Regions from separate parts of the Janthinobacterium sp. CG_23.3 genome, predicted to be linked through region 4. Evidence: predicted binding sites of a transcription regulator. Region 4 holds the regulator's gene; each other region holds the start of a gene.
What was found. Region 4 encodes LexA, which represses DNA repair genes until DNA is damaged. Its sites were predicted from a motif close to ACTGTATNNNNATACAGT; they were not measured.
Positions count from the first base shown of each region.

Region 1: a site for LexA is predicted at 3,076-3,093, ahead of imuA (translesion DNA synthesis-associated protein ImuA). Genes of this name have one in related genera too.
Region 2: a site for LexA is predicted at 4,199-4,216, ahead of ACFDR9_RS26360 (VRR-NUC domain-containing protein). Genes of this name have one in related genera too.
Region 3: a site for LexA is predicted at 4,102-4,119, ahead of dinB (DNA polymerase IV). Genes of this name have one in related genera too.

Region 1 is NZ_JBJXIB010000041.1:8,973-17,474, forward strand. Features, by position in the region: gene ACFDR9_RS11890 (sensor domain-containing diguanylate cyclase) at 1-163, shown strand, start outside; gene ACFDR9_RS11895 (hypothetical protein) at 214-573, shown strand; gene ACFDR9_RS11900 (Y-family DNA polymerase) at 935-2,416, opposite strand; gene imuA (translesion DNA synthesis-associated protein ImuA) at 2,346-3,056, opposite strand; gene ACFDR9_RS11910 (putative Na+/H+ antiporter) at 3,231-4,490, shown strand; gene ACFDR9_RS11915 (LysE family translocator) at 4,537-5,169, shown strand; gene ACFDR9_RS11920 (GNAT family N-acetyltransferase) at 5,166-7,229, opposite strand; gene ACFDR9_RS11925 (MFS transporter) at 7,313-8,502, opposite strand, start outside.
Region 2 is NZ_JBJXIB010000193.1:686-6,567, reverse strand. Features, by position in the region: gene ACFDR9_RS26385 (NmrA family NAD(P)-binding protein) at 97-423, opposite strand; gene ACFDR9_RS26380 (ATP-binding protein) at 723-2,969, shown strand; gene ACFDR9_RS26375 (hypothetical protein) at 2,909-3,184, opposite strand; gene ACFDR9_RS26370 (hypothetical protein) at 3,178-3,390, shown strand; gene phaP (TIGR01841 family phasin) at 3,489-4,052, shown strand; gene ACFDR9_RS26360 (VRR-NUC domain-containing protein) at 4,232-5,881, shown strand; partial or broken gene ACFDR9_RS26355 (hypothetical protein) at 5,860-5,882, shown strand, end outside.
Region 3 is NZ_JBJXIB010000126.1:6,572-15,073, reverse strand. Features, by position in the region: gene ACFDR9_RS22695 (D-2-hydroxyacid dehydrogenase family protein) at 1-402, shown strand, start outside; gene ACFDR9_RS22690 (hypothetical protein) at 485-1,240, opposite strand; gene ACFDR9_RS22685 (asparaginase domain-containing protein) at 1,392-1,877, shown strand; gene ACFDR9_RS22680 (recombination-associated protein RdgC) at 1,965-2,861, opposite strand; gene dinB (DNA polymerase IV) at 2,980-4,056, opposite strand; gene ACFDR9_RS22670 (MFS transporter) at 4,286-5,554, opposite strand; gene ACFDR9_RS22665 (S9 family peptidase) at 5,663-7,807, shown strand; tRNA gene ACFDR9_RS22660 (tRNA-Val) at 7,932-8,007, shown strand; tRNA gene ACFDR9_RS22655 (tRNA-Asp) at 8,060-8,136, shown strand; gene ACFDR9_RS22650 (cyclic nucleotide-binding domain-containing protein) at 8,351-8,502, shown strand, end outside.
Region 4 is NZ_JBJXIB010000013.1:51,249-59,750, reverse strand. Features, by position in the region: gene ACFDR9_RS05855 (pyridoxal-dependent decarboxylase) at 1-1,052, opposite strand, end outside; gene ACFDR9_RS05850 (anion permease) at 1,271-2,284, opposite strand; gene ACFDR9_RS05845 (DUF47 domain-containing protein) at 2,334-2,960, opposite strand; gene ACFDR9_RS05840 (replicative DNA helicase) at 3,049-4,434, opposite strand; gene rplI (50S ribosomal protein L9) at 4,554-5,006, opposite strand; gene rpsR (30S ribosomal protein S18) at 5,039-5,329, opposite strand; gene priB (primosomal replication protein N) at 5,357-5,656, opposite strand; gene rpsF (30S ribosomal protein S6) at 5,677-6,063, opposite strand; gene lexA (transcriptional repressor LexA) at 6,322-6,960, shown strand; gene ACFDR9_RS05810 (cystathionine gamma-synthase family protein) at 7,081-8,322, opposite strand; gene purF (amidophosphoribosyltransferase) at 8,391-8,502, opposite strand, start outside.

The DNA.
Region 1 (8,502 bases), on a different contig from region 4:
CATCGCGCACCGCGCCAACGCGCCCTTCGGCCAGGTCACGCTGTCGATCGGCCTGGTTTTCATCGCCCCCGACGCCGCGCTCGACCAGCACGCTTTTTATGAACTGGCCGACCGCGCGCTGTACCGCGCCAAGGCCAAGGGGCGCAATCTGGTGTCGCGCTGACGGCTGCGCCGGCCCTGTGGCGCGGCGGCGTTTTGGTGTATGCTGACGCTATGAATACTGACACCGATATCCAACTGAGCGGCCCCTTCAAGGCCACCGACGGCTCCGGCCGCGCGCACGACATCAAAGCGATCCGCATTTTCGACGAAGGCTACGGCGTCATCGACGTCTACGTCGACTTCAGCGCCGCCATCGACGCCGACGCGTACAAAGACAAGACCCTGGTCGGACAGATCCTGGCGCGCCTGCGCAGCCTCGGCTACGTCGGCCCGGACTTCGGCCACGGCGACCTGGGCCTGCAGGACAAGAAATTGATCGTGCTCGAAGCGCCGGAGGAGTTCAACACCTTCGCCGCCAGCAAGGGCTGGAAAGACCTGGCGGCCGAGTTCGACGAGGGCGACGACGCCTGACAGGAACGGCGTTAAATGAGCGTGAGCGGGCCGGCGGCGCTGAAATCAAGCAACGGCAAAGAGCCGGGGTCGGACCCTCGGTTGTAAACTCGCCGGCAACCGGCGGACGGGCCGTCCGGCGAATCGAGCCGGGCCGGACCGCCAGCCTGGCGCCATCGGCGCCGGCCAAGTCCAGTCGCGCTGATCGCCTCCCCCCCCTTGGAATGACGGCCTGGCCGCAACCGTTCCTTATGCGCGCCGTCCCTTCCCCCATGCCGCCAAGCCAAGGTTTTCGTAGGTCGGGTTAGCGCGCAACGCGCGCGTAACCCGACAATGCTGGCGCCGAGCCGGCGGGCGGCGTCAGCGTCGACGCAGCCCCCCCTCAGCCGAACAGGCCGTGCAGATACCAGCGCGGTTCGGCCTGCTCGACCGCGCCGCCGATGCGCTCGCGGTAGACCCAGTAATGGGCGTGGTCGCGGCCCTCGGCGACGAAGTAGTCGCGCGCCTGCGTCTGGCTCCACCAGCCCGCCTCGATGCGTTCCGGCGCCGACCTCATCGTCAGCGGCGAACCGTAAAACGGCCGGTGCTCGCGCATCAGCAGCGCGACCGGCTTGGCCAGCAGCCAGCTCGGACGCGGCATGCTGAGGATGTCGGCCGGCAGTTGCGCCTGGCCGGCCGCCGCCTTCGGCGCCAGTTGCAGCGGCACCCAGGCGTTGGCCGCCTCCGGCCGGTAGTCGGCCCGCGGCGCCGCCTGCAACACGTTGTCCGGACCCAGCCGCGCCGCCAGCAACTCGAACAGGCGCTGGCGCTCCTGCGGCGTGCCGCCCGGCTCGGGGAACAGCGACTCGCTCGGCGGCGCCATCGGCTGCACCTGCAAGGCCTCCAGGCACAGGCCGATCACCGGCGCCTCCAGCGTCAGTTGCGCCAGCCGCTCCTTGAGCAGGCGCAGCAGGTGGTCGTCGCGCCAGGTCGGTTCGGCCAGCACGATCTCAAGCGCCGTCGGCGGCCGCGCCACCCGGCCGCGCTCGTGTTCAAGCAGCAGGCTGACGCGCTCGACCGCGCATTGCCGCGCGCACAGCCAGCCCGTCATCTGCAACAGCAGCCGGCGCGCACCGAACAGCAAGGCCTCGGCGTCCTCGACCCGGTCGAACAGTTCCAGCTTGGCGCGAAAACTCGCCGGCGCCTCGATCCATTCAAACAGTTCGGCGCTGTGGCCGTGCGCGCCGTCGAGCATGTCGAGCAGCGCGCGGCCGCAGCGCCGCTGCAAACCGGGCCGCGGCAGGGCGCGCATCTGTCCCAGCGTCAGGCAGCCGATGCCGTCAAACCACTCCAGGTAGGGCCGCGCCGGCGGCAGCAGGGCGCTCGGCAGCCGGTCCAGCCGGCGCACCATCGACGGCATCGTCAGCGCGCGCCCGGCGTTGGCGCGCGCCAACAGCCAGGCGCCGCGCGCGGTCGGCGCGCAGGCCAGCGCGGCCGAAAAACCCAGCGCCTGCACGCTGGCGGCGATGCGCCGGCACAGCGCGCGCACGCCGCCGAACAGGCGCAGGCTGGCACCGACGTCGATCAACAGCGTGGCCTCCTCGGCCGCCGCCACCAGCGGCGTGTACTGCAGCAAGGCCATCGCCACCGCGTGCAGCGCCTCGGCCTCGCGCGCCGGCGCGCGCTCGTGCACGCGCACCTGCGGCGCCAGCATCAGCGCGCCGCCGCGGCGCATGCCCGGACGCACCCCGGCCGCGTGCGCCAACGGCGACAGCGCCACCACCCGCTCGTGCTCCAGCACCACGCTGCAACTGTCATCCGACCAGTTCGGAAAAAACACTTCGAGCGGAAGCCGGGGCAGATAAAGGCCGATCCAAAGACGCATGGCGCTGCAGTAAAGAAGAGGGGGTCAGGGGCAGGAACAGCGGCGCGTCGCGCTGCGGTCCCCGGCGTTTCACGAAGCCGATGTCGACGCCGCCGGCGGCCGGGCGCAGCGACAGCCGCAGCGGCGCCGGCGAGGCGTCCTGCGCCGAGGCCAGCGGGCGCAGCATGCAAAACAGCGTGTCGCCGCTTTGCGCCGCCAGGTGCAGGCGGCGCAGGGTTTCGCCGCGCGCATGGTTTTGCCAGAACAGCAAGGCGGCGCAACTGCCGCTGCGCAGCACGTTTTCGGCCGCCCACAGCGCGTCGCCGCTGCTGCCGCTGCGCACCCAGAGCAGTTGCGACGGCGCCAAGCCCAGCGCCGCCAACGCCAGCGCCTGCGGCGGATGGGGCGGCTGCAACAGCACGATGGGCAGCTTCGGCAGCCGCGCCAGCGCCGGACTGAGCAAGCGCATTTCGCCGCTGCCGGTCTGCTGCACCAGCAAATCGATCAGGGTGCCGGTCGGCCAGCCGCCGCCCGGCAGTTGCGCCGACAGCGCGGCGAAGCCGGTGTCGACGCAGCGCGTGGCCGAGTGCGCCAGCTGCGAGGCCCGCCACAAGGACGGGTGCAGCGCTTCGGGCGCGGAGAGGAGGTCGGATCGGAGCATAACATTCGCCGGTAAGAGTACTGTATAAATACACAGTACTGTTTGAACCCGGGTTTGGCAAGGTTTATCTTGCGCCCGCCCACACGCCAACAGGTGCCAAGCGGTAATACTGTAAAATAGACACCGTATTCCGGCATGACCGTCGGCCATTTCCTTTTAAAAAAGGCATTCCATTTGACCACCATGCAACTGATCAGCGCGATTGTTTTCGGCCTCGCGCTGCTGCACACCTTCGCCGCCAAATCGTTTGAAGTACTGGCCCACCGCCATCCGCACCACGCCGGCCTGTTCCATTTGCTGGGCGAGGTCGAGGTGGTGTTCGGCTTCTGGGCCTTCATTCTGATCATCGTCATGGCCTTCGTCGACGGCGGCGCCCAGGCCATCGGCTACGCCGAGTCGCGCCAGTACACCGAGCCGCTGTTCGTCTTCGTGGTGATGGTGGTGGCGGCGTCGCGGCCGGTGCTCGACATCATGCAGCGCCTGCTCGGCGGCGTGGCCCGGCTGATGCCGGTGCGCACCGAACTGGCGCTGGTCTGGCTCGGCCTGGCGCTGGTGCCGCTGCTCGGCTCCCTGATCACCGAGCCGGCCGCGATGACGCTGGCGGCGCTGATGCTGGCGCCGCAAATCTTCCGCCAAGGCATTCCCGAGGGGCTCAAATACGGCGCGCTCGGCGTGCTCTTCGTCAACGTCTCGATCGGCGGCACGCTGACCTCCTACGCCGCGCCGCCGGTGCTGATGGTGGCCACCACGTGGAACTGGGACAGCGCCTTCATGGCCAGCCATTTCGGCTGGAAAGCCGCCATCGCCGTGCTCGTCAACGCCACCGGCGCCAGCTTCCTGCTGCGCCGCTACCTGCGCGGCGCCGCCGCCAACGACGCCGGCCCGCACGTCGAGCCGGTCGCGGCGATCCCGTGGCCGGTCACCGCCGTGCACCTGGGCGTGCTGGCCGCCGTGGTCGCGCTGGCGCACCACCCGGTGCTGTTCCTCGGCCTGTTCCTGCTGTTCTTGGGGTTTTCACAAGCCTACCAGCGCTACCAGAGCCCGTTGATCCTGAAGGAGGGCTTGCTGGTCGGCTTCTTCCTGGCCGGGCTGGTGGTGCTGGGCGGCATGCAGCAATGGTGGTTGCAACCGATCGTCTCAAGCTTGCCGCCGGTGTCGCTGTTCTTCGGCGCGCTGGGCCTGACGGCCATCACCGACAACGCCGCCCTGACCTACCTCGGTTCGCTGATCGCCGGCATGAGCGACGAGGCGAAATACATGCTGGTGGCCGGCGCCGTCGCCGGCGGCGGCCTGACCGTGATCGCCAACGCGCCCAACCCGGCCGGCGTGGCGCTGTTGCGGCGCGGTTTCAAGGACGAGTCGATCAGCGCGCTGGGCCTGCTGGCCGGCGCGCTGCTGCCGACGGCGGTCGCGGCCGCCGCGTTTTTCCTGTAGTCAAACCATGTTGTGCCATCTTGTATCGATATAAAGGAAACACATCATGCCCGACATAAGCAATTGGCTCGCTTTTGGCTTGGTCGCACTCGGCATGGCGCTGACGCCCGGCCCGAACATGGTGTATCTCATCTCGCGATCGATTTGCCAGGGAGCGGCGGCCGGGCTGGTCTCGCTTGGCGGCGTGGCCCTGGGTTTTGTCGTCTACATGGTGTGCACCGCCCTGGGTATCACGGTACTGTTTCTGGCGGTTCCGTATGCCTATGACGCCTTGCGCATCGGCGGCGCCATTTACCTGCTTTACCTGGCCTGGCAGGCGGTAAAACCGGGCGCACGCTCACCCTTCCACGTGCGCGACTTGCCACAGGACAGCAATCCTCGGCTGTTTGTGATGGGCTTTCTCACCAGCCTGTTCAACCCGAAGATCGCGGTCATCTACCTTTCCCTGCTGCCCCAGTTCATCAGCCTGGAGCATGGCAACGTGCTGGCACAATCGCTCACGCTCGGCTTTACGCAGATCGCCGTCAGCCTGAGCGTTAACGCCCTGGTCGCCGTGACGGCCGGGACCATTGCGGGCTTTTTCGCCGGGCGGCCGGCGTGGCTGGTCATCCAGCGCTGGCTTATGGGAACCGTGCTGGCGGGCTTGGCCATGCGCATGGCGATGGAAGCCCGGCGCTAAGCGCCGCCCTGGCCGGGTTCGTACACCAGGAAGTGCAAGCGGTCATAAAATATGCTGAAGGCATAGTCGAAGGTACCGGCGATCTTGAAGCCCTTGCGTAGATAGATCTGCAAGGCGTCGCTCTTCTCCCACACCGTCAGCGTGATGCGCTCGCAGCGCCGGCGGCTGCTCAGGCTCTTGATTTCATTGAGCATCTGATTGAACAAACCCTTGCCCCGGTATTTCTCATCGATGGCCAGACTGCTGACGAAACAATCGTCGTCGCGGCAATGCTCCAGCACGAATTGGTCGTAGGCGTCGTCGAGCGCCTTCATGTCGTCGCGGTAGTACGATACCGCGCCGCATGCCTGGAAATCCGCCATCGTCGCGGCGGTAAAAAAGCCGATGAAATTATCCTCCTCATCGTGCAAGCCATGGATGTGCTGTAAATAGGGATCGATGTTTTGCCGCCTTTGCAATTCGACAAACTGCACATTCAGCTTGTTCCCAAAGGAGCAGTACTCCAGGTAACTGGTGGAAAACAAGAGTTTCGCCATGCGATTCTTGGTCTCCTCCCCCAACAGGCTGCCGTGAACCAGTGTGACGGGGGCGTGCGACAACAGCCCGGCATGGCCGCTATGGTCCGGCGCCTTTGCGCCCCCGTGGCGGCCGACGGTCCGACGCCAGAACGCCCCCGCCGCGATGTTTTTCGAATTATGCGCCACCAGGTAGCGGCAAAATATCGCATTCACCCGGTCCAACTGCCCGTCGTCCGACAACACCGAGTAGTAGTGGAAATGATCGACTTCCGCGCGCAACTGCGCCGGATACGCCATCCTGGGCGCCTCATCGATTGAAAACACATCGACGATATTGGCCAGCTCCAAGGGGTCCTTCAGGCGCCAATTGATCTCGTCGAGCCTGGCGATACAGCGCGCATACGCGCGCTTTTCCTCTTCGCTCAAGGGCAGTTGAATATCGGTGATGATATCAACCAACAAGCGCATGCCGCGGATTCCACCGACCACCGCCTCTTTGCCGCCGTGATACAGCACCGAATAGCGCTGGTAGAACTCGGCATGGCTCAGGAAGGTCCGGCCCAAGTTCTTCTTCCACTCGCTATAAAACTCGCCGAACAGCCGCGATTCGAATTCCGGACAGCTGCAAGGAATGCCCGCGTCGATGCGTGAATAGGCCAGATTCACATTCCGGAACACCTCCCTCAGGGCGGGGTCGTTCTTTTTGGCGATGACCATGCCGGTCTCATCCAAAAACAGATTCATCCAGCTGACATGATGGCTTTTTTCCGCGCCGCCGTCGGCGACCTGGCGATGAAAATAATCGGGCACCTCCGGCGTCATCAGGAAAATGGTCGCCGGATTATGCGGAATGGTATCCACGTCCATGTAGATGCCGCCATATTCGCACATGATCAGGATGCGGAAGTAATCGGACAGCGTCGCGAAATAGCGCTTCGTATGCAACTCATCCAACAGATCAAATCTGTCTTGCGCAAAGTCCAGCGCCAAGTCGCGCAGCGCGTTGATATGCAGCGTATTCGGGCCGATGGCATAGCGGCCGATGGCGTAGCGCCCGACGCCGCCGGTCGGGCTGAAGCGGGGATCGCGCGCCAGTTGCCCCTCGTCCCAGACCCAGAGGATCGACACATACGGCGCGCCGCCGTTTTCCCTTACTTCGTCGAGCGCCGCGCCCCACTGCTGTATGGCTTCCGCGGCAATGGACGGCAACTGCCCACCCATCCAAATTCTGTGGATATAGCGCTCATCGTTGCCGATCGAGCGCGTCGGAATACAGCTCAGCGATGAACACGTTGCCGCGTTGAAGTGGTTGAAATTCAAATGAATAAATGTGCGCAGCGCGGCGACACCGGCGTCGTACTCGTCCGCCATTTCCTCCAGGCGCGCGTCATTGCGCGAAGGGCGGGCAGCGTCCGCCAGCGCATGGGGAAAGGCGTCCGTCAGCGTGATGTAATCGAGCTTCAGCTTATTGATGCGGAACTCATACTCCAGGTTGAAAATTTTCGCTTGATCGTGTTGCGAGGCCAGGTCATCTATCTTCATGAGCGCTCCATATTTCCCGATGAGAATGTAGGTAATTTCCGAACGATGTCAACCATTTCAAGCACACGCGAATCTACCGGATATCAGTGCTGGACTTGCAGTAGCGCGCTTCCCCCTCGCGCCGCCATGCCCCTGGAGAAAATCAGCAGGCAGGCCATGATCATCAAAATGACGGGAATGTTCAGCAATGCGTAAGTCGACAGGGAGTAGCCGAAGCGCTGGCACAGCACGTTGTAGAGCTGCAGCCAGGCAGCCAGGTAGATGCAGTAAAGCAGGCTCATCGCGGCCGACGTCAAGGTCAGCGATTCCTTGCTCGACGTGATCGCGCACCTGATCAACGCGCCATTAAACAAGCCGAAGCCGATGGAGTAGACAAACATGCAGGCGGCGAAAACATCGATATGGTGACGAGCCGCGCCAGCGCCCAGCATGCCGGCCGCCGCGATCAAACCGCCCATGCGCAGCAAATTCACGAGCTGGAAGTCATTTTTGATTTTTTGAATGGCGATACTGCTCAGAACGAATCCCGACAAGATGGCGCATTGCAGGACGATGTAGGTGGTGTAGGAGGCTTGCATATCCTGCATCACGAAGATGGGAGAAAAACCGATCCAGGCCGTCAGCGGCACGGTGGCCAGTCCGGCGGTGAACATGCCGAACATGAAGCGCCGGTTGCTGAAGATTTTCGCGTAACTTCGGCGGATGGCGGCGTAGTCCAGGAATGGCTGCGTCACCTCTTTTTTCGGCATGAATTTGAACAAGCCGACCAATGAAATCAGTCCCAGCGCGCCGGACATGAAAAACACGTATTTCCAATCCAACTTGCTGATGATCGCGCTGCCGATAATGGGTCCGGCCAGCGGCGCCAATATAGTGGTGCTGGACAGGATGCTGCTGAGCTTGACCGCTTCAATATCGTCGAACAACTCGTGAATCATGGCGTAGCCGACGAACACGAAACAGCAGCCCATCCCCTGGAAAAAGCGCGTGAGCAGAAAATGCTCGATGGACGTGGAAAACGGCACCATCAGCGTTGCCAGCAGAAACAACGAATTGCCTATCAAGATGAGTTTGCGCTTACCGATGTAATCGGCTAAAGGGCCGAGGAAAATCTGCATGGAACTGCCGCCCAGCAGATACAGGCTCAGGGACAAGGGTATGAATTTTTGCTGCGCCCTGAACTCATCGATAATGATCAGCATCGCCGGCATGATCATGTCATTCGACAGATAGATATTGAGTTCATAAACGACGAAAAACGCAAAAAACCAGA
Region 2 (5,882 bases), on a different contig from region 4:
ATACGAAGTAAATGAGAAAGCCGCACATTCAGAAATGAGTTTGCGGCTTTTTTCATGTCCTCTGCGACAGATGCCCCGGCAGGCCCGCAACCATGCTTATGCGGCGGCCAAACCCGCCTGCGCCAACGTCGACGCGGCCGTCGCCGACGCTGCCGAGCACGGCGCCACGCGCCAGCACGGCGCCAGCTGCGCGGTATAATTTTCCAGATACCAGCCGTTGCGCAGGAAAGTCGACGCCAGGCCGGAGGCGAGAATCGCCGCCTCGGTGGCGCGGTGTTCGCCGGCCAGCGCCAGCGCCAGCGGCGAGGTGGCGGCGTGCAGCACGCTGGTGTAGGCCAGCAGTTCGACGCCGGCGCGCTTGGCGGCGTCGACCACGTTCCGGTGCTGCGCGGCGCTGTGGTGGGGGAACGAAAAAACCATCATAAGGTTTATACTTACGAATAGTAAGTACGCAGTACAGCCTGACGCCGCTGGGGCGCGAGGCGGCGCAACGGCTGGCCGCGCTGGGCGACTGGATCGAGCAGAGCTATCCGCGCATCGCCTCGGCGCGGGCGGCGCTATCACCCGATGAGGCCGCTTAGGTTTACTCGTCCGGGCGTTGGTGGCACACTAGCGCACAAAGCCGGACGGCTCGCCGCGCCAGCGCCTCAGCTGCGTTGGCCAGTCGCGCCGGCAATCAATAACGAATCGCGATCCATCGCACCGGCAACCAAGGCGCCGCCATGAAACAGCCACTTCCGTCCCAGCCCGCACGCTCAGGCATTTTGCTGATCACCCGCGCGCCCGAGGACATGCACGAGCTGCTGGTCGAACTGGACCGGCACGGGCTGCGCGACGTGCGCGCCCGCGACCTCGACCGCGCCGTCGCGCTGGCCGGCGACGGCATCGCCCTGATCCTGCTCGACGCGGCGTTGGCCGGCGCCGACCTGGCCGGCGCCTATCAACGCTTGATCGGCGCCGCCGGCGGCCACGCCGCGCCGCTGTTCCTGCTGTCGGCCGCGCCCAGCGCCGCCGAGCAAAGCCGCAGCATCGGCGCCGGCGCCGCCGACTACATCAAACTGCCCTGCAACGCCCTTGAACTGACCGAGAAGATCCTGGTCGAACTGGCGCTGCGCGAGGACGCCGGCGGCGCCGGGCCGGCGCGCCCGCCGGTGGCCACCCACCCGCAGACGCTGGAGGTGAACTACCACTCGGTGCTGGCCGGCTCGCCCGAGGCGGTGCTGCTGCTCGACGTCGACAACGACCGCCTGATCGACGTCAACCACCACGCCGTCCAGCTGCTGGGGCGCAGCGTCGACGCCCTGCTGCAAACCAACCTGGTGCGCCTGTGCGCGCCGCTGCAGCCGGGCGGGCGCGCCGCCGCCGCGCTGATCCCCGAAAAGATCGCCCAGGCGCTGGCCGGCGACATGAACGTGTTCGAGGCCGTCTGCCTGGACAGCGACGGGCGCCAGGTCGCCTGCGAGGTGCGTCTGCTGATGCTGTCGGTGCCGGGCCGGCGCCTGGTGCACGTGCGGGTGGTCGACCTGACCGCGCGCAAGCTGGCCGAGGCGCTGCGCGCCGGCCAGAACAGTCTGCTGGAAATGATCGCCAAGGGCGCGCCGCTGGAGCAGACGCTGACGCACCTGCTGCTGATGATCGAGGCGCAGTCGCGTGGCGTGCTGTGCTCGGTGATGCTGCTCGACGACGACGGCCGCCACATGCGCGGCGGCGCCGGGCCTAGCCTGCCGGCCGCCTACCTGGCGGCGCTGGAGGGCGTCGCCATCGGCCCCGCGGCCGGCTCCTGCGGCACGGCGATGTACCGCAAGGGCGCGGTGCTGGTGGGCGACATCGAGCACGACCCGCTGTGGGCGCCCTACCGGGCGCTGGCCGGCGAACACGGCCTGCGGGCCTGCTGGTCGGTGCCGATCCAGGGCCGGGAGCGGGTGCTCGGCTCCTTCGCGATGTACTACCGCGCCGTGCGACGCCCGAGCCAGGACGACCTGCGCCTGCTCGAAGTCGCCGTCCACATCGCCGGCATCGCCATCGGCCGCAGCCGCCACGAGCGCGAGCTGCAGCGCCACCGCAGCGAGCTCGAGGCGCTGGTGGCCCAGCGCACCGCCGCGCTGACCTTGGCCAAGGAACGCGCCGACCTGGTCAACGCCGAGCTGGCCGGCGCGCTGGAGACGCTGTCGCGCACCCAGGGCGAGCTGGTGCGGCGCGACAAGCTGGCCGCGCTGGGTGCGCTGGTGGCCGGCATCGCCCACGAACTGAACACGCCGATCGGCAACAGCCTGGTGGTGTGCAGCACGATGGCCGAGCGTACCCGCCTGCTGCGCGAGGGCCTGGACGGCGGCCTGCGCCGCTCGGTGCTGGAAGCCTACCTCGGCCAGGCGGCCGAGGCCGACGCCATCGTGCTGCGCAACCTGCAGCGCGCCGCCAACCTGGTGTCGAGCTTCAAGCAGATCGCCGTCGACCGCGCCAGTTCGCAGCGGCGCCGCTTCGAGCTGCGCCAGTTTGTCGCCGAGCTGATGCTGCCGCTGTGCGCGCAGTTGAAGGACAGCGGCTTCGCGGTGGACCAGCTGATCCCCGGGCGGCTGCTGCTCGACAGCTATCCGGGCGCGCTCGGCCAGGTGCTGAGCAGCCTGTTCGAGAACTGCCTGCGCCACGCCTTCGAGGGCCGCGAGCGCGGCCGCATCGTGCTGCGCGCCGAGGCCGGCGCCGGCGGCGAGCTGGCGCTGTCGATCGCCGACGACGGCGCCGGCATCGAGCCGGCCCACTTGGGACGCGTGTTCGATCCGTTTTTCACCACCAAACTGGGTTCCGGCGGCTCCGGGCTGGGCCTGCACATCGCCCACAACCTGGTCACCAGCGTGCTGGGCGGGCGCATCGAGGCGGCCAGGGGGGGGGGGGGGGGGGGCCCACCTCCCCCTCACCCCCCCACCACGTGGTCGGGGGGGGGGGGGCGGCACGCAAAGATGGGGCGCGGGTAGTTGATATAGCACAACACCCCCCCCCCCCCCCCCCCCCCCCCCCCCTCCCCCCCCCCCCCCCCCCCCCCCCCCCCCCCCCCGGCGCCCTGAACCGGGGCGGCGCGCGGGGCGATTCGCCAGCGCCGCCGAATTGCTGTACGCTGTGAGGCAACAGAACTGCCGCAGCCCGGCAGGACGGCGGCCCCGGCCGCCTCGACAAGGACTCTGCATGCCATCGAACAGCATCGCGACAATCGGCGCCGCCGCCACGCTGCTGGCCCTGTGCGCCGCGGCGCTGGCCGGACCGGCGCCCTGGTACCAATACCGCAGCAAAATCGACGGCCAGTACGCGTGCTCGCAATTTCCGCTCGGGCCGGGCTGGGAGCGGGCCATGGGGCCGTACAAAGATAGCCGTTGCGAAAAATTGCTGCTTGCTAAATAATGGGGCCATAACAACACGGGGCAGCCGGACAAACAGCCATCACGTCGCAGCAATCGAGAAGATCATCGTTTTAACTGAGTTCACACTGAGGAGACTACATGTTCACCAATCCCGAGCAATTCGCGTCCGCCACCAAAGCCTTGTTTGAATTTCAACTGATGACTTTTAACGCCCTCACCAGCAAGGCCGTGCAAGGGGTCGAGCAAGTGGTCGCGCTGAACGTCGCCACCGCCAAGTCCGGCGTCGAGGACTCCATGGCGGCCGGCAAGGAGATCAGCCAGGCCAAGGACCCGAAGGCGGCCCTGGAGGCGGTCGGCGCGCAGGTGCAACCGGGCGTCGCCGGCGTCACCGCCTACCACCAGCAGCTGGGCGAAATCATCAAGGACATCCACAACGAATTCACCAGCGCCGCCGAAGCCCACGTCGCCGAGGCGAAAAGCAACCTCAGCGCGTTGATCTACGACGTCACCAAGAACGTGCGCCCCGGCTCGGAGAACGCGGTGGCCATCATCAAGACGGCGATCGACAACGCCTTCCTCGGCTACGAGCAGGTGACCAAGGCCACCAAACAGGCGGTGCAAGCGGTCGAGGAGCAAATCGCCAAGGCCGCCGAGCAGGTCGCGACGACGCAGGAACAGGCCGCGAAACCGGCCGGAAAATAATACGCGCGCCTACCACGCTAACCATCCACCCAGGGCGAAAAGCCGGGGGTCAGACCCGCGGGCCTGACCCTAGGGCCACGCCCCTGGTGTCAATCTCCCCCGCCACACCGCTAAATTCCCTGTGCAAGCGCGCCGCGACACGATAGACTGTATAAAAACACAGTTAATCTCGCTCCGCCATGCTCAAAACCCTTGAAAACCCGCTGTACTACCTGGATAACTTCCATCGGGTGCTGGAGTGGATAGGCGAGCGCTACAGCGACTTGCTGACGGCCGAGGAAGCCGCCTTCATCGCCCGGTTCCCGCTGTTGCCGCAGCCGTCGCGCTCCTTGTTCGTGCGCATGGTCATGCGCAAGGGCTGCCTGTTCCGCGCCAGCAAGCTGGTCTACGCCGAGGTCGGCGACACCCACGCGGCCGCGCTGCCGCTGCTGGCGCTGGGCTGGATCGAGAACGACCCGCTGCTGACCATCGAGCAATTGTTCGACCTGTTGCTGAAGCCGGAAATCGGCGCCGTCTTCCGCCTGTCGCTGCACGAAAAGGGCGCGCGCAAGGCCGAGCAGTTGGCGGCGCTGCGCGCCGAGTACGCCGGCCAGTTCCGCTTTTCGGCGTGGTACGAGCGTTCGGGCGACCACCTGTACCACGTCGTCGGCAAGCCGCTGTGCGACCGCCTGCGCCTTATCTTCTTCGGCAACTTCACCCAGGACTGGACCGAGTTCGTCCTGTCCGACCTGGGCGTGTACAAATATGAAAAGGTCGAGTTCTCGGCGTCCTCGCGCGGTTTTCGCAACCGCCGCGATATCGACGACTACTTGGCGCTGCAGCGCTGCCGCGAGCGTTTCAACGACAACGAGCCGGCCGCCGAGGTACTGCGCGAGCTGGCCGCCAGCGCGCTCGACAACGACTGGCTGGCCAGCCGGCGCGAGAAGCTGCTGTTCCAGATCGCCCAGCACCTGGAAAAATGCCGGGACTGGGACGCCGCCTTCGACGCGTATTCGCGGTGCGCCTATCCGGGCGCGCGCGTGCGCGCCATCCGCGTGCTGGAAAAGAGCGGACGCGAGGCGCTGGCCTTCGAGTGGCTCAGCGGCGCCTGGCAGGCGCCCGAGGGCGAGGCCGAGCGCCAGCACCTGCTGCGCATCGCGCCGCGCCTGCGCCGCAAGCTGGGCCACGCCAAGCTTGCGGCGACGCCGGCCGCGACGGTGCCTCGGGTCGACCTGAGCCTGCCGCCGCCGCCGGCGCCCTGCTACGTCGAGGCGGTGGTACGCGACCATCTGAGCAGCGCCGACGCGCCGGTGTATTACGTCGAGAACGCGCTGATCAATTCCCTGTTCGGGCTGCTGTGCTGGGGCGCCGTGTTCAAGGCGATACCCGGGGCCTTCTTCCACCCCTTCCACCGCGGCCCGGCCGACCTGCACAGCGCCGATTTCCAGCGCCGCCGGGCGGCCGAGTTCGACGCCTGCCTGGCCGAACTCGACAGCGACAAGTACCGCCGTACCATCCGCGCCAACTACGCCGGCAAGGCCGGCCTGCAGTCGCCGTTCGTCAGCTGGGAAGTGCTCGACGAAGCGCTGCTGGCGCTGGCGCTGGACTGCATCCCGGCGGCGCATTTGCGCAAATGGTTCGAGCGCATCCTGCTCGACATCAAGGCCAACCGCAGCGGCTTCCCCGACCTGATCCAGTTCTGGCCGGCCGAGAAGCGCTACCGGATGATCGAAGTGAAGGGGCCGGGCGACCGCCTGCAGGACAGCCAGAAGCGCTGGCTCGACTATTGCGCGCGGCACGACATGCCGGTCAGCGTCTGCTATCTGCAATGGAGCGGGGCCGGCGCTTGAA
Region 3 (8,502 bases), on a different contig from region 4:
GAGGCGTTCTTCGAGCAAGCCGACGTGCTCAGCCTGCACCTGCGCCTGAACGACGCCACCCGGGCGCTGGTGACGGCCGACGACCTGGCGCGGATGAAGCCGGGCGCGCTGTTCGTCAACACCAGCCGCGCCGAACTGGTGGCGGACGGCGCGTTGGAGGCGGCGCTGCGCCTGGGCAAGCCGGGCGGCGCCGCGCTGGACGTGTTCAACACCGAACCGCTGGCGGCCGACTCGCCGCTGCTGCGCATGCCCAACGTGCTGGCCACGCCGCATCTGGGCTATGTCGAGAAGGACAGCTACGAGTTGTATTTTCAATACGCGTTGCAAAACGTCGCCGATTTCGCCAACGGCGCGTGCAGCCGCGTACTCAACCCCGGATACCAGGCGAACCGGCGCGGCTGACGCGCCGCCGGCCTCGTTTTACACCAACGGCACAGAGCCGGGGTCGGGGCCTGTGGTTTAAGGGCAAGCCAACAAGCTGCCCCTAGCGCAACACCGGCACACCAGTCAGGTTAAGCGCCGGCGCCGGCATCACATGCACGCCGGACCACAGGCCGGCCCAGCCGGGCGGCCACGCCAGCGCCGGGCCGGCGTACACCGGCAGGCTGGCGCGCACCGCGATCACCGGCACCGGCGGCATCTGCTGCAACGGCGCGCCGGCGGGGCGCTGCATGTCGAGGCTGTACATATATCCCGGCAACAGGGCGTCGCAGACGCCGCCGAACCAGACGCTGTGGTCTTCGTCGCGCCCGAGCGCGCGCGCCAGGCCCTGCGGATCGAACTTGGCCAGCGCGTGGATCAGCTCCTCGGTCGAGGCGCCCGGCGTGTCGCCCCAGCCCATCACCGGGTTGACGTTGTAGTCGGCGCCGGAGCCGTACCAGCCCTCGCGCCAGGGCCGCTGCATCCAGTCGCGCGTGCCGGTGAACAGGTGCCAGCGCCAGTGCAGCCCGGACGGCTTCGGCCACGAGTACAAATACAGGCGCTGGTAGCCGGCCCGGTGCAGCTCGCGCACCATCGCCATCAGGCGCGCGTGCGGCATGCGGTCGGGCGGCGCGCGGCGGAACAGGATCGCCTCGCCGTCGGCGAACTGCACCGCGTCGGTCGACAAGTTCAGGTCGAGGGTGCGCGCCTCGCTGCCGAAACGGGCGGCGATCCAGCCGGTCAACAAGTTGACCGACGTGATGACGCCGTAGCCGCGATGGCGGTGGAAAATGACGGTACCTGCGGCGAGCGCTTTCATACGTATGAACCGGGCAAAGAAGCTAGTGTACGCACAGTTCGGCGAATTTTCCAGACCGGCGCGGCGAACCGTATGACGCCGCGCAGGCTACACGGCGGCCTCGCTTCACGTTATGATTCGCCTCATTCTCCACTGACATCGTGACCTCATCATGACACTGCGCATCCTCGCCACCGGCGGCACTTTCGACAAGCACTACAACGAACTCAACGGCGTGCTCGGCTTCCGTGACAGCCAGTTGCCGGCCGCGATCGCGCGCGCGCGCATCACGGTGCCCGTGGAGCTGGAGCAATTGACGCTGCTGGACTCGCTCGACATGGTCGACGCCGACCGCGCGCGCATCCTGGCGTCGTGCGCCGCCGCGCCGGAAAAGGCCATCGTCATCGTCCACGGCACCGACACCATGCCGCTGACGGCGGCGGTGCTGGGCGCGGCCAAGTTGGAGCGCACCGTGGTGCTGACCGGCGCGATGATCCCGTATGAAATAGACAATTCGGACGCGCTGTTCAACCTCGGCTTCGCCTGCGCCGCCGCGCAGATCCTCGCCGCCGGCGTATACGTGGCGATGAACGGGCAGATTTTCGCCTGGGACAACGTGCAGAAGAACCGCGCCGCCGGCGTGTTCCAGCCCTTGTAATTGACGCGACAGCCCGCCGTATGACGCTGAGGCATAAAAAAGCCCGCTTGCGCGGGCTTTTTTATGTGCGGGACGGCAACGGCGCGCTTACGCGGTCGCTTCGCCGCCCAGCGCTTCCACGACATCGGCCATCAACTTGCTCAGTTCACCCGTCATCAGCATCACATCGCCGTCGAAACGCTCGTCGTCGTTCTTGGTGCTGGACTCGGTTTCCTTGATCACGTCGAGCGGCTTGATGCTCTTGATCGCCAGCGACTCGGTCAGCACGAAGGAAATCTTGTCGTTCCACGTCATCGCCAGGCGGGTGCACTGCTTGCCGGCGGCGATGTGGCGGCGCACGTCGTCCGCCTCCAGCGTGTGGCGCACGTAGCGCACGGTCGCCTTGCTCTCGCCGGTGGCGCGCAATTCGGTATCCATGTCGACGGTGAAGCCGCTCGGGGCGTCGTCGGCCTGCAGCCATTCGGTCATCACCGCAACCGGCGAACGCTGCACGCGCAGGCTCTCCAACGGCAGCTTATCGACGGCTTTCAGCAGTAACTTGATCACTTCGTCGGCCTTCGCCGGACTGGCGGCGTCCACCACCAGCCAGCCGTTGACCGGGTCGATCCAGGTCCAGACGTTGCTGCGGATGCTGAAGGCACGCGGCAGCAGCTCGTCGGCGACGCGCTCTTTGAGTTCCTTCATCGCCTTCTTGCCCGGCGCGAAGCCCTGGGCTTCTTCCATCTCGGCGGCGCGCGCCTTGGCAACCTGGTTGATCACGGTGGCCGGCAGCAGTTTCTTTTCGGTGCCGAGCAGGATTAACATTTGTTTGTTGACCACGTGAACCAAGGTGCCGTTGTTACGCGGCGAATCCCAACCCTGGCGCATCAGATCCATGCTGGTGGCCGGCGTAAAGGTGTTCGACGCGAGCGCCGCTTCCAGTTGTTCCGGGGTATAGGCCCAAGGAGCGGGCAGACGGTAAATTTGGAGATTCTTGAACCACATAGTTTTGTCTTCCGTTGTTTCAGTAGTGCCAGGGGAATGCCATTTTACACGGTCGCGGCGACGCGACGGAGTTGATTGGCACCATCAAAAAACCGTCCGGGCGACGCTGGCGCGACGCTCAGACCTGCGCTTCATGGTCGAACAGCGACAGTTGCACGACGTTGACCGCCTCGCCCAGGCGCACGCCGCAGCCGAGCAGCCGCACCGGCTGGCGGCCGCGCTGGTAACCGGTGTCGAGCAATTTCTCGAACTGCGCCAGCAGCGGCGCCGTCCCCACGCATTCCACCGTCGTCTGGTGGAAATCGGCGAAGCGCACCTTCACGTACAGCTTTTGCACATGCTGCCCGGCGCCGGCGCGCTGGATACGCTCCAGCAAGCTCTCGAACAAGTCCGGCAGCAGACCCAGGCACGCGGCCAGGTCGGGCACGTCGGGCGTGTACGTTTCCTCGACGCTCACCGACTTGCGCTCATGCGAGTTGCACACGGCGCGCGTGTCGATGCCTCGGCACAACTGGAACAGGCGCAGGCCGAAACGGCCGAAATGGCGGTCCAGGTCGTGTTCGCTCCACGCACGCAGGTCGCCGCAGGTGTGCGCGCCCAGCGCGTTGAGTTTGGCCGCGGTGACCTTGCCAACGCCAAACAGCTTTTTCACCGGCAGCGCGGCGACGAAGGCGTCGACCTCGTCCGGGCGTACCAGGAACAGGCCGTCGGGTTTGTTCCAGTCGCTGGCGATCTTGGCGACGAATTTGTTGTTGGCGACGCCCGCCGAGGCGGTGATACCGACCGTTGCCTTGATGCGCGCGCGGATTTCCTGGGCGATCAAGGTGGCGCTGCCCTTGCAGTGGGGCGTGTCGGTGACGTCGAGGTAAGCCTCGTCGAGCGAGAGCGGCTCGACCAGGTCGGTATAGTCGCGGTAGATCGCCAGGATCTGGCGCGACGCGATCCGGTATTTTTCCATCGCCGGCGGCAGCACGATCAGACCGGGACAGCGCTGCAGGGCCTGCGCCGTGGCCATCGCCGAATGGATGCCGAAGCGGCGCGCCTCGTAGTTGCAGGTGGCGACGACGCCGCGCTGATCGGCGCGGCCGCCGACCGCCACAGGCAAGCCCAGCAAGGCGGGATTGTCGCGCATCTCCACCGCCGCGTAGAAACAGTCGCAGTCGCAATGGATGATTTTTCGGTCGGGGGCATTCAATCGCAATTCGCCGTGGCTGTGACTACCCCGGCTGCGGGGCAATATACTGTAAATGCATACAGTATTACCTGAAATACAAATTGCCGCAAGCCTCAGAAACGTTGAGGTCGGCGCTCGACATGAAGGTTCTTGCATTTGATCCATTGCCCGGCGACGGAGTTTGCCTAGCCGGCGGCAAGCAAACCCTTATGTCGAGACCCGCCCCCGCGGTTGTCGTATTGCCCGGGCGTCAGCTTGCTCCGCGCTTGACCCCGCACACCACCAGCAGGCCGCCGAGTAGCAGGCTGGCCGCCAGCATGTACATGCCGGTGGCGGTACTGTGGGTGGCGTCCTTGATGGCGCCGACCAGGTAGGGGCTGGCGAAGCCGGCCAGGTTGCCGATCGAATTGATCATGGCGATACCGGCGGCCGCCGCCGTGCCCGTCAGCAGCGCCGTCGGCAGGCTCCAGAACAGCGGCAGCGTCGACAGGATGCCGGCCGTGCCGACGCTGAGCGCCGCCATCGCCACCACGGTGTTGTCGGCGTAGATGGTCGAGACGACCAGTCCGGCGCAGCCGGCCAGCGCCGACCAGGCCGCGTGCCAGCGCCGCTCGCCGCTGCGGTCGGAATGGCGCGCCACCAGCACCATCGTCAGCGCCGCCACGGTGTACGGAATCGCCGTCAGCAGGCCGACGTCGAAGACGTCCTTGACGCCGGTGTTTTTGATCAATTGCGGCAGCCAGAAGCTGACGCCGTACAGCCCCATGACGAAGCAGAAGTAGACCAGCGCCAGCAGCCACACCTTGCCGCTGCCAAACACCTGGCGCAGGCTCATCGCGGCCTTGCCCTGCGCCTCGGCGCGGATGCCGCGTTCGAGCACTTGCTTCTCGTCTTCGGCCAGCCACTTCGCCGAGCGGATGTCGTCGTCCAGGTAGAACAGCGTCCAGACGCCGATCAGCACCGACGGCACGCCTTCGAGCAGGAACAGCCATTGCCAGCCGGCCAGGCCGGACTGGCCGGCGAAGCGCTTCATGATCCAGCCCGACAGCGGCCCGCCGACGATGCCGGCCACCGCCACCGCGCTCATGAACAGGGCGATGATGCGGGCGCGCCGCCGCGCCGGATACCAGTACGTCAGGTACAGGATCACGCCGGGGAAGAAGCCGGCCTCCGCCACGCCGAGCAGGAAGCGCAACGCGTAGAAGGTGGTGGCGTCGTCGGCCAGCATCAGCGCCGATGAGATCAGACCCCAGGTGATCATGATGCGGGCGATCCAGATGCGCGCGCCGGTCTTGCTCATCAAGAGATTGGACGGCACTTCGAACAGGAAGTACCCGATGAAGAAAATGCCGGCGCCGATGCCGTACACGGTGTCGCTAAATTGCAGGTCGGCCTGCATTTGCAGTTTGGCGAAGCCGACGTTGACGCGGTCCAGGTAGGCCGCCACGTAACACAGGAACAGGAATGGCACCAGGCGCCAGCTGACCTTCGCGTATACCGCATCTTCATTGCTGCTCATCTGCCGTCCTTTATTGTCGTTGTCGTTTTATGGCGCGGGTCCGAAAGAACTTCGTTTTTCCGTAGTGCGGCTCTACAATATTGACACAAAATTATTTAAGGAGTACGCGTGTCTTCGTTAAAAATTTCTGCCCGCACTATCTCGACCCTCGCCATGACGCTGGCGGCCGCCGGCCCGGCGTCGGCCGCCGGCCTGGGCACGGCGGCGGCGCCGCCCGTCGCGGCCAAGAGCGCCTTGCAGGAAACCCGCCACGGCGAAATCGTCACCGACGACTACCGCTGGCTGCACAAGAAGGAGTCGACGCAGGTCATCGATTACCTGAACGCGGAAAACGCCTACACCGAGGCGATGACGGCCGCCATCCAGCCGCTGGCCGACAAGCTGTACGGCGAGATCAAGGGGCGCATGCAGGAAGTCGACCTGTCGGTGCCGACCCGGCGCGGCGCCTACTACTACTACACCCGCACCGAGGCGGGCCAGCAATACCCGATCAACTGCCGCCGCCGCGCCGGCGCCGACCTGGGCTACGACGACAAGGCGCCCGAGCAGGTACTGCTGGACCAGAACAAGCTGGCGCAGGGCCACAAGTTTTTCGCGGTCGACGCTTTTTCCGTCAGCCCGAACGAGCGTTTCCTGGCCTACACCACCGACACCACCGGCTACCGCCAATTCCAGTTGCACATCCTCGACCTGCAGACCGGCAAGCTACTCAGCGACACCGCGCCGCGCGTGACCACGCTGGCCTGGGCCACCGACAACCGCACCGTGTTCCTGGTGCAGGAAGACGCCACCACCAAGCGTTCCGACCGCTTGCTACGCCTGCGCCTGGGCGGCGCGCCGGTCGAGGTCTACTACGAGCCGGTGGAGCAGTTCAGAATGTACGTCGGCGCCACCCGCGACAAGAAATTCATTGAACTCAACATCGTCAGCACCGACACCACCGAGGTGCGCCTGCTGCCGGCGCAGCGGCCGCAGGCGTCCTTTAGCAGCGTGCTCAAGCGCGAAACCGGCCACCGCTACAGCGTCGAGCACCGCGACGGCCAGCTCTACATCAAGACCAACAAGGACGCCAAGAATTTCCGCCTGGTGCGCGCGCCGCTGAACGCGCCGCAGCCGCGGAACTGGGTCGAGCTGATCGCCCACGACAAGCAGGTGCTGCTGAGCGATGTCGACGTGTTCCGCGACTACCTGGTGGCGCTTGAAAAAGCCAGCGCGCTGAACCGCGCGCGCATCTACGACTTCGCCGCCAAGCAGTGGAAAACCGTGCAGTTCGACGACCCGGTCTACCTGGCGCTGGGCGCCGGCACGCCGGAATACACGGCGACGCGCTACCGCATGTCCTACCAGTCGCCGGTGACGCCACCGATGGTGCTCGACGTCGACATGGGCAGCGGCGCGCGCAGCGTGCTCAAGCAACAGGAAGTGGTCGGCGGCTACGACGCCGGCCGCTACGAAAGCCGGCGCCTGTGGGCCACCGCGCGCGACGGCGTGAAGGTGCCGCTGTGGACCGTCTACAAAAAGGGCGTCAAGCTGGACGGCTCGGCGCCGCTGCTGCTGTACTCGTACGGCTCCTACGGCATCCCGATGGAGGCGGGCTTCTCGCTTAACCGCATCAGCCTGCTCGAACGCGGCGTCGTCTACGTGCAGGCGCAGATCCGCGGCGGCACCGAGCTGGGCGAGTCCTGGCACGACGACGGCATGCTGATGAAGAAGAAAAACACCTTCAACGACTTCGTCGACAGCGCCGACTACCTGGTGCGGGAAAAATGGACCAGCCCGGAGCGCCTGATCATCGAGGGCGGCAGCGCCGGCGGCCTGCTGATGGGCGCGGTGGTCAACATGCGCCCCGAGCTGTTTCGCGCGGTGCACGCGGCCGTGCCCTTCGTCGACGTGATGAACACGATGATGGACGCCAGCCTGCCCCTGACCACCGGCGAATACCTGGAATGGGGCGACCCGAACCAGAAGGCCGCCTATGACTACATGAAGAGCTACTCGCCGTACGACAACATCGAGCGCAAGGCCTACCCGGCGATGCTGGTGACCACCGGCCTGAACGACAGCCAGGTGATGTATTGGGAGCCGGCCAAGTACGTCGCCAAGTTACGCGCCTTCAAGACCGACGCCCAGCCGCTGCTGCTCAAAACCAATATGGGCGCCGGCCACGGCGGCGCGTCCGGGCGCTACAACGCCATCGGCGAGAAAGCCTTCCAGATGGCGTGGATGCTGTCGCAGTGGGGCATCGCCGAATAGGTCTAGGGGGCCGTCTCAGGTTTTTCTTGAAAAAAGCCCTTGCGGGCGACGCCGGGCGCCCCCTATAATAGCGGCACTTCAGACGTGGTGACAAACGTCGGATGGTTTTCTAAGGTAAGCAGCTGGGGGCTTAGCTCAGTTGGTAGAGCGGCGCCCTTACAAGGCGTAGGTCGGGAGTTCGAGCCTCTCAGCCCCCACCAGCGCAGAAAATCATTCATGCTTTATGGATCGGAGTACAGATCAAACAAGCTTGGAGTGGTAGTTCAGTTGGTTAGAATACCGGCCTGTCACGTCGGGGGTCGCGGGTTCGAGTCCCGTCCACTCCGCCAATTTATAAGGGCCCGATTCGTCGGGCCCTTATTCCGTTTTCAGCGTCTTTTTCAGCTCCCCTCGCAGATCCGCGATCGCCCGCGCCACGCGCCGCGGCAAGTCGGCTTGGCACGGCCCTGTGGTTTTTTCCACGCAAGATTTTCGTGTGTGCGCACGGCAACTCCAAAAACAGACGACAATGAGCGGGCATATCCACCGCCCGGAGTTTCCTTGATGTTTGCCTTCCTGAAATCGCCCGCGCTGACGCCGCGCCTGCACCGCCTGCGCGAGTCGGCCCTGTTCGCCGCGCTGACGCCACTTGAACTGCGCACCGTCGACAGCGTGCTGCACGAACGCAGCTTCCTGGCCGACGAAATCGTCTTCGA
Region 4 (8,502 bases):
ATGTAGTTGGCGTTGTGCTTCAGGCAGTCCAGGCTGGAGACGTCCTTGAACAGCACCATGCTTTGCGCCATCGTCACCCAGAACAGCTTATGGCCGTCGATGACGACCGAATCGGCCAGCTCGATGCCGCGGTACAGCTCCTTGTAGCGGTCGGCCAGCAGCAGCGCCCCGCCCCACGCCGCGTCGACGTGGAACCACACCTGCTCGCGTTGGGCGATCGCCGCCAGCTCGGGCAGCGGATCGACGCTGCCGGTTTCGGTGGTGCCGGCAATGCCGACCAGCGCCAGGATCTTCACGCGCCGGGCCTTGAGTTCGTCGATCTTGCGTTGCAGCGCCGCCAGGTCGATGCGGTTGTCGGCGTCGACCGGAACCAGGCACATCGCGTCCTCGCCCAAACCCAGCGTGGCCAGCGCCTTCTTCATCGAATAGTGCGTGCGCGACGACCCCAGCACCACCACGCCGCTGTGCCGCGTTTTTTGCAGCGCCGCGTACAGCCCGGCCTTGCGCACGCCCGGCAACTGGCGCTCCAGCGCCACCGCCAGCGCCGTCAGGTTGCCCATCGTGCCGCCGCCGACCATATTGCCGAGCGGGCGGTTGCCGTCGGCGAAGACGTCGTGGTAAAACGCCTCGTCGTAATCGTAGACGCGCTGGTGCAACCAGCCCAGCACCTTGTTTTCAATCAACGTGGAGACGTAGGCGGTTTCGATCTTGACCTGGTTCTGGTTCAAGGTGGCGATGAAGGCCTCGGCCAGCACCGACATCCAGGGCAGCGCCTGGGTCATGTGGCCGATGTATTTCGGATGGTTCAGCTGCGCGGTGTGGGCGAAGACGTCGCGCTCCAGCTCCGCCAGCAGGGCGCCGGCCGCCATGCCCCGCGTTGGCAGGGGCATGCCGTTGAACTCGCGCTTGAGCTGGTCGAACCCGGTGGCCGGATAGGGGTTGGCCCGTTCGGCGGCGAGCCAGCCGGCCATCATCCCCAGCGCCGTTTCCAGCACGGCCGGCGAGCGGGCCAAGCCGCCGATGTCAAAATGCCGCCGCAACAACTCATCCATGCCTAACTCGTCCATCCCGCTTATCTCTTTGTTTGGCGCGGGACGCCAGCGGCCCCGCTTTTGCAGGCGTGAATGTAGCACGCCGCCATCTCGAATTGCTGAATATTCCTTCCCGCAACGACGCTAGGGCGTGCCGCGCGCGCAAAAAAAGCCGCCCGGCGAATCGCGGGGCGGCTTGCGGGGCGTGCCGCCCGGCGCCATTTGACGCTGTTTGACGCTTATATGATGAACTGGCCGCACCACCAGGCGATCGCCGCGACGAAGGCCGAGGCCGGGATGGTGAAGATCCAGGCCCAGACGATGTTGCCGGCCACGCCCCAGCGCACCGCCGACATCTTTTGCGCCGAGCCGACGCCGACGATGGCGCCGGTGATGGTGTGGGTGGTCGACACCGGCACGCCCATCGCGGTGGCGACGAACAGCGTGATGGCGCCGCCGGTTTCGGCGCAGAAGCCGCCGACCGGTTTCAGCTTGGTGATCTTCTGGCCCATGGTCTTGACGATGCGCCAGCCGCCGAACAGCGTGCCGAAGCTGATCGCCGTGTAGCAGGAAATGATCACCCACAGCGGCGGCGTGGCCTCGCCGGCCTGCGAATAGCCGGCGGCGATCAACAACATCCAGATGATGCCGATGGTTTTTTGCGCGTCGTTGCCGCCGTGGCCCAGGCTGTACGCCGCGGCCGACACCAGTTGCAGGCGGCGGAACCACTTGTCGACCCGCCGCGGGGTCGAGCGCACGAAGACCCACGACACCAGCAACATGATCAGGGAGCCGAACAGGAAGCCCAGCACCGGCGAAAGCACGATGAAGATGATGATCTTGATCAGGCCCGCCGAGACCAGCGCGCCGGTGCCGGACTTGGCCACCGCGGCGCCGACCAGGCCGCCGATCAGCGCGTGCGACGACGACGACGGAATGCCGTAGTACCAGGTGACCAGGTTCCAGACGATGGCGCCCATCAGGGCGCCGAAGATGACGTACTGGTCGACGACGCCGGGGTCGATGGTGCCTTTGCCCACCGTGGTGGCCACCGTCAACTGGTGGAACACGAAGATGGCGACGAAGTTGAAGCAGGCCGCCATCGCCACCGCCGTCTGCGGCTTCAGCACGCCGGTCGAAACCACCGTCGCGATCGCGTTGGCGGCGTCGTGGAAGCCGTTCATGAAGTCGAACACCAGCGCCAGTGCGATCAGCAAGGCGAGCGCGTAGATGCTCATTTGTAGGGTATGCATGGATTTTTCTTTTCGATTTCTAGCTGTTCAGAACGAGCGCAGTGACGCCTTAGGCGTTTTCGACGATGATGCCTTCAATGATGTTGGCAACGTCTTCGCAGCGGTCGGTGACGGTTTCCAGAATTTCGTAGATGGCCTTGAGCTTGATCAGGTTGCGCACGTCCGGTTCGTCGCGGAACAGCTTGGACATGGCGGCGCGCATGACGTGGTCGGCGTCCGACTCCAAGCGGTCGATCTCTTCGCAGATGGCGACGATCTGGCGCGAGTTGTCCATGTTGTGCAGCAGGGCGACGGCGTCGCGCACCTTCTCGGTACAGGCCAGCACCAGTTCGGCCAGGCGCTTGGCTTCCGGCGTGACCGCCTTCAGGTCGTACAGCGAGACGGTCTGGGCGGCGTCTTCCATCAGGTCGAGGATGTCGTCCATGCGCGTGATCAGCTGGTGGATCTCGTCGCGGTCGATCGGCGTGATGAAGGTCTTGTGCAGCATCTCGACGGTGGCGTAGGTGACCTTGTCGGCCTGTTTTTCGATGCTTTCAATCGCGTGCACGCGATTTTCCAGGTCGTCGAAGTTGGTCATCAGGCCCAGCATCTCTTTGGCGCCTTTGACGCACAATTCGGCGTGCTGGTTAAACAAATCAAAAAACTTGCCCTCGGTGGGCATCAAGCGTCCAAACATGTCATTCTCCGTTAAGCATTGCGTCGTGATATTTACTACAGAACGCCGCCCCGGGTGGCGGGGCGGCCGATGGAATTGCCAATGAAGCTTAGTCGCCTTGGTACAGCGCCAGGCCACCACTGTAATTGCCAAATTTGGTGTACTGCCCCATGAAGGTGAGGCGGATGCTGCCGATCGGGCCGTTACGCTGTTTGCCGATGATGATCTCGGCGGTGCCTTTGTCGGGCGAGTCGGGGTTGTAGACCTCGTCGCGGTAAATGAACAGGATCACGTCGGCATCCTGTTCGATCGCGCCCGATTCGCGCAAGTCGGACATCACCGGGCGTTTGTTGGGGCGCTGTTCGAGCGAGCGGTTCAGCTGCGACAGCGCGATCACCGGGCAACCGAGTTCCTTGGCCAGCCCCTTCAAGCCGCGCGAGATTTCGGAAATCTCGGTGGCGCGGTTGTCGCCGGGGCTGTTGGCGGACATCAGTTGCAAGTAATCGACGATAATCAGGCCGAGCTTGCCGCACTGGCGCGACAGCCGGCGCGAACGGGCGCGCAGCTCGATCGAGTTCAGCGCCGGCGTCTCGTCGATGTAGAGCTGGGCGTCGTTCATTTTCTGGATCGCGTGGGTCAGGCGCGGCCAGTCCTCGTCGTTCAGGCGGCCGGTGCGCAGGCGGTGCTGGTCGAGCTGGCCGACCGAGCCGAGCATACGCATGGCCAGCTGCGAGCCGCCCATCTCCATCGAGAAGATGGCGACCGGCAGGCCGCTGTCGATGGCGACGTTCTCGCCGATGTTGACCGAAAACGCCGTCTTGCCCATCGACGGGCGGCCGGCGACGATCACCAGGTCGCCCGGCTGCAGGCCGGAGGTCATGCGGTCGAGGTCGATGAAACCGGTCGGCACGCCGGTGATCTCGCTCTGGTTGTCGCGGCTGTAGAGTTCGTCGATGCGCTCGACGACCTGGGTCAGCAGCGGCTGGATCGCGGTCCAGCCCTGGGCGCCGCGGGCGCCCTCCTCGGCGATGGCGAAAATCTTCGACTCGGCCTCGTCGAGCATCTGCTTGACCTCCTTGCCCTGCGGGCTGAAGGCGGTGCCGGAGATGTCGTCGGCGACGGTGATGAGCTTGCGCAGCACGCCGCGGTCGCGGACGATTTCGGCGTAGCGGCGGATGTTGGCCGCCGACGGCGTGTTTTGCGCCATCGCGTTCAGGTACACCAGGCCGCCGACCTCGTCCGCCTTGCCCAGCTGGGTCAGGGTTTCGTACACGGTGATCACGTCGGCCGGGCGCGAGGCGTTGATCATCTTGACGATTTGCTCGAAGATGATGCGGTGGTCGTAGCGATAGAAATCCTCCGCATGCATGAAGTCGGCGATGCGGTCCCACGCCGCGTTGTCGCGCAGCAAACCGCCGATGACGGATTGTTCTGCTTCGATCGAATGCGGCGGAATACGGAGGGAGTCGAGTTGCGGATCTGAGGGGGCGTTCATGGCGCGAATTATACCCGCTTCGGCGGCGCGGCTAAAAAAAATTGGCGATAAAAAAGCCGGGCGGACCCGGCTTTTTAGCATTACAACAAGCTTGCACCGGCCGTCGGGCCGGTAGCGCTTTAAGCGTGCTCGCCGACGACGGCGATGGTGACGTCAACGACGACGTCGGTGTGCAGCGCAACCGACACGGCGTGCTCGCCGGTGGTTTTGAGCGGGCCGTTAGGCATACGCACTTGCGCTTTTTCGACTGCGAAACCTTGCTTCGTCAACGCTTCAGCGATGTCGAAGTTGGTGACGGAACCGAACAGACGGCCATCGACGCCGGCTTTCTGGGCAACTTGAACGGTCATGCCGTTCAGTTTTTCGCCCTGGGCTTGGCAAGCGGCCAGTTTAGCGGCGGCAGCTTTTTCCAGTTCCGCGCGCTTGACTTCGAATTCAGCGATAGCGGTAGCGGTAGCACGGCGAGCCATGCGTTGCGGGATCAGGAAGTTACGAGCGTAACCGTCTTTGACTTTGACGACTTCGCCGAGGTTGCCGACGTTAGCGACTTTTTCTAACAGAATGATTTGCATATTTCTCTCCAGGAATTCTCTGACGCCAGCAATTAAGCGTGGTGCAGGTCGGTGTATGGCAGCAGCGCGAGGAAGCGGGCGCGCTTGATTGCGGTGTCAACTTGGCGCTGGTAGTGCGCTTTGGTACCGGTCAGGCGTGCTGGCATGATCTTGCCGTTTTCCTGGACGAAATCTTTCAGCGTATCGACGTCTTTGTAGTCGACTTGTTCAACGTGCGCGGCGGTGAAGCGGCAGAACTTCTTACGTTTGAACAGCGGGTTTTGCTGTTTGCGCTTTTCTTTAAGCTTGAGCTTGTTTTTGTCGAACTTTTTACCGAATGCCATTTGAGGCTCCTGTATCTAATAAATGCGCTAGTCTGAATTGACAGCACTAAAATCAATGATGTGAAACACCAGGCTTTTACTGTTGCGGCTCTTGCGAGCCAGGAAACCGGTGAACTGATAGACCCCGCCCAAGGCTGCCTCACTGAACCGGCCTGAGATTTCGCCAGCGGCAAGCGCGGCGACGTCAAACTCGGTCAAGCGGGCGATGCCGGCCTCCATTTGTTGCGAACTGTGCTGCAATACTGCATTCACAATCGGCATACCCGCCGGGGTGTAGCGCAATACTTCGCGCTCGGCAATGACGGCGACAACTTGTAGCTGGTTCAGCTCAGGTTCCCGAACAACAATTAAGCTGCGACGGCGGCGGCAGCCGCAGGCGCTTCGGTGCGATGGCTTTTGGCCGCGTCTTCACGTTGAACCGACTTCATCATCGGCGAAGGAGCTGTTTCAGCTTTCTTCATCTTGACGGTCAGATGACGCAACACGGCATCATTGAATTTGAATGCTGTTTCCAATTCGACCAGGGTCTCATTGTCGCACTCGATGTTCATGCAGATGTAGTGTGCTTTGGCGAGTTTTTGGATCGAGTAAGCCATTTGACGGCGGCCCCAATCTTCCACGCGGTGAACCGAACCGCCGCGTGTCGACACACTGGCTTTGTAACGTTCGATCATGGCGGGCACTTGCTCGCTCTGGTCCGGATGGACGATAAATACTATTTCATAATGACGCATGCAAACTCCTTAAGGACGGATTGATAATCGCCCACCTCGGCGTCAAGACGAGTGTGGGAAGCGGTGAGCCGAAGATTATAACGCCTTTTTTGTCAATACTCAACACCCATCTTGCGCGCCGCCGCCGCGCAACACGGGCCGGTTGCTGGTTTTCGGCATTATTTCTCAAAAACGGGTAAAAGCCCTTGCATTGGCGTCGATACTGTACAAAAATACAGTCTGTTTATATAGACAGCATTTCACGATGCGCGGACCCCCATGATCAAGCTCACTGCACGGCAAGAACAAATTCTGAATCTGATCAAGGATGCGATTGAAAATACCGGCTTCCCGCCGACCCGCGCGGAGATCGCCAACGAACTGGGCTTCAAGTCGGCCAACGCCGCCGAGGAGCATTTGCAGGCGCTGGCGCGCAAGGGCGCCATCGAGATTTCGCCCGGCACCTCGCGCGGCATCCGCCTGATCGGCGCCTCCGTCGACGCGCCCGCCGCGCGCGTGCCGGCCTCGCTGATGATGTCGCTGCCGCTGATCGGCCGCGTCGCGGCCGGCTCGCCGATGCTGGCGCAGGAGCACGTCGAGACCCATTACCAGGTCGACCCGGCGATGTTTTCGGCCCGCCCCGATTTCCTGCTGAAGGTGCGCGGCGAGTCGATGCGCGACGCCGGCATCATGGACGGCGATTTGCTGGCGGTGAAAAAGGTCGACAGCGCCAAGAACGGCCAGATCGTCGTGGCGCGCATCGGCAACGACGTCACCGTCAAGCGCTACCGCAAGACCGGCAGCCTGATCGAGCTGCTGCCGGAGAACCCGGACTTCAAGATCATCAAGGTCGATCCGGAAGCCGACGAGTTCGCCATCGAGGGCTTGGCGGTCGGCCTGATGCGCAGCTGGCATTGAGATCGATGAAAGAATAGTGCAAAAAGCCGGCCTCCTGGGCCGGCTTTTTTGTTGACCCGCAGCGTGTCGCGGGTCGGATTGCGCCGTTCCGGCCAACCCGAGCGACGACAACCGCACCAACTAGCCGGCCAAGGCGGCGCGGAAGTCGTCCAGCAGGTCGGCGCTATCTTCGATGCCGACCGAGACGCGGATCAGCGATTCGGCGATGCCCATCGAGGCGCGCCGCTCGGCGCCCATTTCAAAGAAGATGGTGTGGGCGACCGGGATCACCAGCGTGCGGGTGTCGCCCAGGTTGCTGGCCGGGATCGCCAACTTCAGCCGGTTCAGGAAGTCGAAGCAGTCGATGCCGTCCTTCAACTCAAAGCTGAACAGGAAGCCGTAGCCGCGGAACAGTTCGCCGGCGAGGGCGTGCTGCGGGTGCGAGGCCAGGCCCGGGTAGTGCACGGCGGCGACGCGCTCGTCCGCCTCCAGCAGTTGCGCCAGCGCCATGGCGTTGGCGCAGGCGCGCTCCATGCGCAGCGCCAACGTTTCGGCGCCGACGGCGATGCTGTGCGCCGCCTCCGGCCCCAGCGAGGCGCCGAAGTCGCGCAAGCCCTTGGCGCGGATCTGCGCCATGCCCCATTGCTTAGGCGCGGCCTTCTTGTAGTTCTCGACGATGTTCGGGAAGCGGCCCCAGTCGTAGGCGCCGGTGTCGGTCAGGCAGCCGCCAAGCGCGTCGCCATGGCCGCCGATCGACTTGGTCAGCGCGTTCACCACCAGGCCGGCGTGCACCGTCTTCGGGCGGAACAGGTAGGGCGAGGTCATCGAGTTGTCGACGATGTAGAGGATGCCGCGCTGCTGGCACAGTTCGCCGATGCGCTCCAGGTCGGCGATCTGGGTGCGCGGGTTGGCGATGGTTTCGACGAAAACAATGCGCGTCGCCGGCGTGAGCGCCGCGGCGACCCGCCCGACGTCGGTGGCGTCGACGAAGGCGACGCCGACGCCCTGCCCGGCCACCGTTTGCCACAGGCTGTTGGTGTTGCCGAACAGGAAGGACGACGAGACCACGTGGTCGCCGGCCCGCAACAGCGCCTGAAACACGGCGCCGATGGCGCCCATGCCGGTGGCGAAGCAGATGCTGGCGACGCCGTCTTCCATCTTGGTGATTTTATCTTCCAGCGCCGAGACGGTCGGGTTGCCCTGGCGGCCGTAGCGGAAGCCCGGCTCCTTGCCCTGGAATACCGAGGCGAGCTGGCGCGCGTCGGCGTAGCCGAAAGCCACCGAGGTGTGGATCGGCCGGTGCAGCGAGCCGTGTTCGATCGACTTCTGGCGGTCGCCGTGCAGGATGGTGGTGGTAAAGCCGTAGTTTTTTGTGTCGCTCATGGTTTTTCCGGAAACGCCGCCGCGCGCGCGCGGGCAAAAAAAAAGCCCGGCGCAAGCCGGGCGCGTCATCACCCTTCGGTGGTGGCGAGGTTGAGGTTCAGCTGCGAACGCGGGGTGTCTTCCACCGCCGCCGCCTTCGGATTGTGGCGCGCGTACTCAAGACGGTCGAGATAGGCTTGC